2 regions of the Rhizobium sp. RHZ01 genome follow, and region 1 is predicted to be linked to the other one. Evidence: predicted binding sites of a transcription regulator. Region 1 holds the regulator's gene; the other holds the start of a gene.
What was found. Region 1 encodes LexA, which represses DNA repair genes until DNA is damaged. Its sites were predicted from a motif close to TGTTCNNNNTGTGTTCNG; they were not measured.
Positions count from the first base shown of each region.

Region 2: a site for LexA is predicted at 980-997, ahead of dnaE (DNA polymerase III subunit alpha). Genes of this name have one in related genera too.

Region 1 covers NZ_JACUZZ010000037.1:49,915-52,115, forward strand. Annotated here, with positions in the region: gene IB248_RS27885 (VOC family protein) at 1-197, opposite strand, end outside; gene lexA (transcriptional repressor LexA) at 397-1,113, shown strand; gene IB248_RS27895 (hypothetical protein) at 1,094-1,501, opposite strand; gene IB248_RS27900 (hypothetical protein) at 1,568-1,828, opposite strand; gene IB248_RS27905 (ComEC/Rec2 family competence protein) at 1,819-2,175, opposite strand.
Region 2 covers NZ_JACUZZ010000020.1:82,140-84,340, forward strand. Annotated here, with positions in the region: gene IB248_RS20460 (DUF5680 domain-containing protein) at 1-261, opposite strand, end outside; gene IB248_RS20465 (hypothetical protein) at 330-914, opposite strand; gene dnaE (DNA polymerase III subunit alpha) at 1,218-2,201, shown strand, end outside.

The DNA.
Region 1 (2,201 bases):
TCATGCAGTTCGGCATTGGCGACCCCGAGAGGCTCCAGATAAGTTTCGTCGGCGAAGAATATGCAGGCATTCTCGGTCCCAAACGGGTGCCGGGCGTCGGGCGCGACGGTGAATCCCAGCTTTCCGAGACGCTCGCGCGAGAGCCTGATATTTGGAACCGGCAGCACGATGTGGTCCAGCGGATGTGCTTCGCTCATGGCAACTTCTCCGGAATTTGCGAAGATGTGCGCCGGGCAACAGGACAATGCAACCCCCTTCTACGCTTTCGGTCAAATGAGACGCAAAAACTCAGCAAGTTGCAGGCAAGATTTACGAAAATTTAGGTACTTGCGGAACACATATGGAACATATAGTGTCTGTTCTGGCTTTGTTTCACGACTCTGGGGTTCAACTTCGATGCTGACGCGCAAGCAACAGGAGCTTCTTCTCTTCATTCACGAGCGAATGAAGGAGTCCGGTGTCCCCCCTTCTTTTGATGAAATGAAGGATGCCTTGGACCTCGCGTCGAAGTCAGGCATCCACCGCCTGATTACCGCGCTGGAGGAACGGGGCTTCATTCGCCGACTGCCGAATCGAGCCCGCGCTCTGGAAGTCATCAAACTGCCCGAGGCATATAACCCGAGCCTGCAGCCCCGCCGCGGTTTTTCGCCGAGCGTTATCGAAGGCAGCCTCGGCAAACCACAGCCAGTTGTGGCGCCGAAGCCAGCGCCGCAGGCTGACAACGGCGGTCCTGCCTCTGTACCGGTCATGGGACGGATTGCTGCCGGCGTACCGATTTCGGCAATTCAGAACAATACCCATGACATCACGGTTCCCGCGGACATGCTTGGCCCAGGCGAGCACTATGCGCTTGAGGTCAAGGGCGACTCGATGATCGAGGCCGGCATCTTTGATGGCGACACGGTAATCATCCGCAACGGCAGCACCGCCAATGCCGGCGACATCGTTGTTGCGCTTGTCGATGATGAGGAAGCGACGCTCAAGCGCTTCCGCCGGAAAGGCGCCTCCATCGCACTTGAGGCGGCAAACCCGGCTTACGAGACGCGCATTTTCGGGCCTGACCGTGTCAAGGTCCAGGGCAAGCTTGTCGGCCTCATTCGCCGCTATCATTGAAGGCAAGCGGCTCGCCGTCAAAGGTGCCGCTTCGCCAATTATACGCCCGATGGCGGATCCAAGGGCGGTCGGGCCTCGTATAGGCCGTCGTGACGACGGGGCTACCTTGATCGTCGATCCTTACCTCAGCGGCACCAAAGCGACGCAAGGTTTCGCCGGTGAACAAAAGTGCGCCCGACCGGCACCCCGTCGTGCGGAGGCGAGCGGGTGTCACGACGATATCGGCCGTATCGCAGGCAGCGCCGAAGTAAGCGGGATTTTCGACGATCGTCACGACGTAGCCGCTATCGTGCGTGGCTGTGCACCGGGCGCCTTTCAGGCATACAAATCGGTTCTCAGCGCTCGTCGCAGCCTGACGTAACGCATCGCGGGCATTGCGCAATTCCACGGCAGATAACCTCTCCGATCTGCCTTGACTGTCCCGCCGCCTGATAGCGTTGACACCCTCCAACAATTACGTTGGTTGATCTAGCTCCGCGGCGAGCGCCATTCGCCATTGGTCGAAAATGAAGTCAGGCGGATGCGGCCGGTTCGGTGCAAGGACTTGTCCTCTCACAATCGCGACGAGATTGCCGTCTTCGGCAATGACCATGTCGGGCGGCGGCTCGCTCGGCGCAACCACAACAAGCACTGTTGCCAGCGCCGCAATGCCAGCGCCGAGGTAGCGGATCTTGGTGCGCAGAAGGGCAAGTAAGAGGAACCCTGCTACCGCCACAGGAAAATACCAACCCGGCAATCTGCCGATATCGATATTGCCGCCCAGGTCGAGACCATCTGGGCAATGGCGATCACGATGTCGAGCCCGAAACCGGCAATTTTCCATGGAATGACGTCGAGGCCAAAAGGTGTCAGCAGCATAGCGAGCATGCCCATCGGCATCACCACGAAAGAGACCACCGGCATGGCCATGAGATTTGCCGGCAGACCATAAGCGCTGAGCCGGTGGAAGTGCTCGACGGCGAAAAGCGCGGTCGAGAAGCCGCCGATCATCGCGGTCAGCAGGATGCCACCAAAGAAGCATATGATGAAAACGACGGGCGTTACTGCGGCGACCTGCAGCAAGGGATGTTCGTGCGGCGGCCTTCTTG
Region 2 (2,201 bases), on a different contig from region 1:
CGCCCGTTCTCCGTCGATCAGCGAATGCTCGACGATGCGTCCGAAGTAGTTCATCGCCCAGACCGGTTCGCTCTCCAGCCAGACCACTTCTTGCCCGGCGAAATCTGCGCCGCCGAAATAGCTGTCGAGATAGCGCCAGGCGCCGCGCTGATATCCGATGTCGCGCGATCCTGTCCGGCAGGCGGGCACAGGGCTTCCGCCACCGACATAGGTATTCGCCTTCGCCTCGACGATGAAACTGTTCAATGCGACAATATCCATGGCGTTCCCTCCGCTCGACAGCGTCTCAACAACGCTATTAAATGTAAAGAACAAAATAAGAACAAGCCTCACGGTCCGCAGATCGTTTGTCCAGTGTCGTCGTTCCACTCAGCGATCGGGAGGACACGTGGCTCGGCTTTGACATCCTTGCCATCCTTCTGCAGCTTGCCGGTCAGTGCATTGTAGTCGCAGGAGCCGGCGGCATTGGGGTCGAGCGTGTCGTAGTGGTTGTAGGTATAGCCGGCAACGACGAACTGCTTGTTCCGATAGGCCACCGTCAGCGTCTGGTCCCAGCGATCGCGCCCGATCGCGCTGTTCTGTGAGTGTACGGCGATGGAGGATTTGCCGACGGCCTTCAACGACGGTTCCTGTCCGAAGACGCCGTCCGCATTGGTGCTGCCCCAGATCTTGTTTGGTGCGGCCAGCGAAAGCCGCAGAAGTTCGTGGTCGCTGTCACGAAGATAGAGGTAGATGCCGATTTGATCATAGTTGGCGCCCTCCTCGGGAGCAACCAGCAGCGCGAGGTCCGCACGCCCATCGCCATCCCAATCCCCCGTCGCCGCGTCGACGATCCGCGTGGGATCGATTTGCTCGGCTCGAGCGGTAAACGCCGCCGATAGAGCCAATCCAGCAATTAATACAAACTTAAACATGCTTTTCTCCCATCACCATGCGGTCAGCAAAACGGAAAAGAATCCTGTTGACAATAGAACAATAGCGGAACAAATTAAAAACATAAGAGAACAGGAGAGCCAAATGACTGACTTGATCCGTGATATCGCAGCATTCACCTCCATCGCAATGTTCGTTGCCAGCTTCTCGCTTATCTGCATGGCAATGTAAGAATTCCGGGGACCGCATGGCTGCCATGCGGTCCGAGCGCAGCCCTTGTCTGGACATCAACCCCTCAATGCTGAGAATAGACCTGATTGATTCAGGTGATCGGAAGGCATGTCATGGCGGGTGCGGAGAAAGACGCGGAAGGCGGTTTCATCGGTGGTACGCCGGGCTTCGTTCACCTTCGGGTCCACTCGGCCTATTCGCTCCTTGAAGGTGCGCTGCCGCTTAAGAAGATCCTCTACAAGGCGTCGGGCGACAGCCAGCCGGCCATAGCGATCACCGACACCAACAACCTGTTCGTCGCCCTCGAATTCTCACAGAAGGCGATGGACGAGGGCCTTCAGCCGATCATCGGCTGCCAGGTCTCGATCGACATGGAGGATGGACTGGAGACGGAACGGCGCGGCGGCCAGCAGGCGCTCGCCAAGCTGCCGTCGCTGGTGCTCCTTGCGGCCACCGACGCCGGCTACGAGCTGCTGGTGGACCTTGTCAGCCGCGCCTATCTCGGCGGCGAGGGCAACGGTCAATCGATCCACATTCGTGCCTCCTGGCTCGACGAGATCGGCACCGACGGCCTGATCGCTTTGACCGGCGCCCTGACGGGGCCGGTCGACGTGGCGCTGAAGGATGGGCATGCCGCCCAGGCGGAGGCACGCCTCCTGCTGCTGAAGCGCCATTTCGGTGACCGGCTCTATGTTGAGTTGCAGCGGCACGGCACTTACGACAAGCGCCATGAGCAGAAGCTCGTCGGCCTTGCCTATGAGCACGACCTGCCGTTGGTCGCCACCAACGAAGCCTTTTTCCCGACCCGTGACGACTATGATGCGCATGACGCCCTGATGGCCGTCGCCCACAACGCCATCGTTTCGGATGATACCCGGTTTCGCCTGACGCCTGATCACTACCTGAAAAGCCGCGCCGAAATGGCGAAGCTGTTTGCGGATCTGCCGGAGGCGCTGGAAAACACCATCGAGATCGCGCGGCGCTGCTCGTTCATCCTGAAGACGCGCAAGCCGATCCTGCCGCGTTTCACCGGCGCCACCGCCGATCCCGAGGAGGCGGAACGCGAAGAGGCACTCGAACTGCGCCGGCAGGCGGAG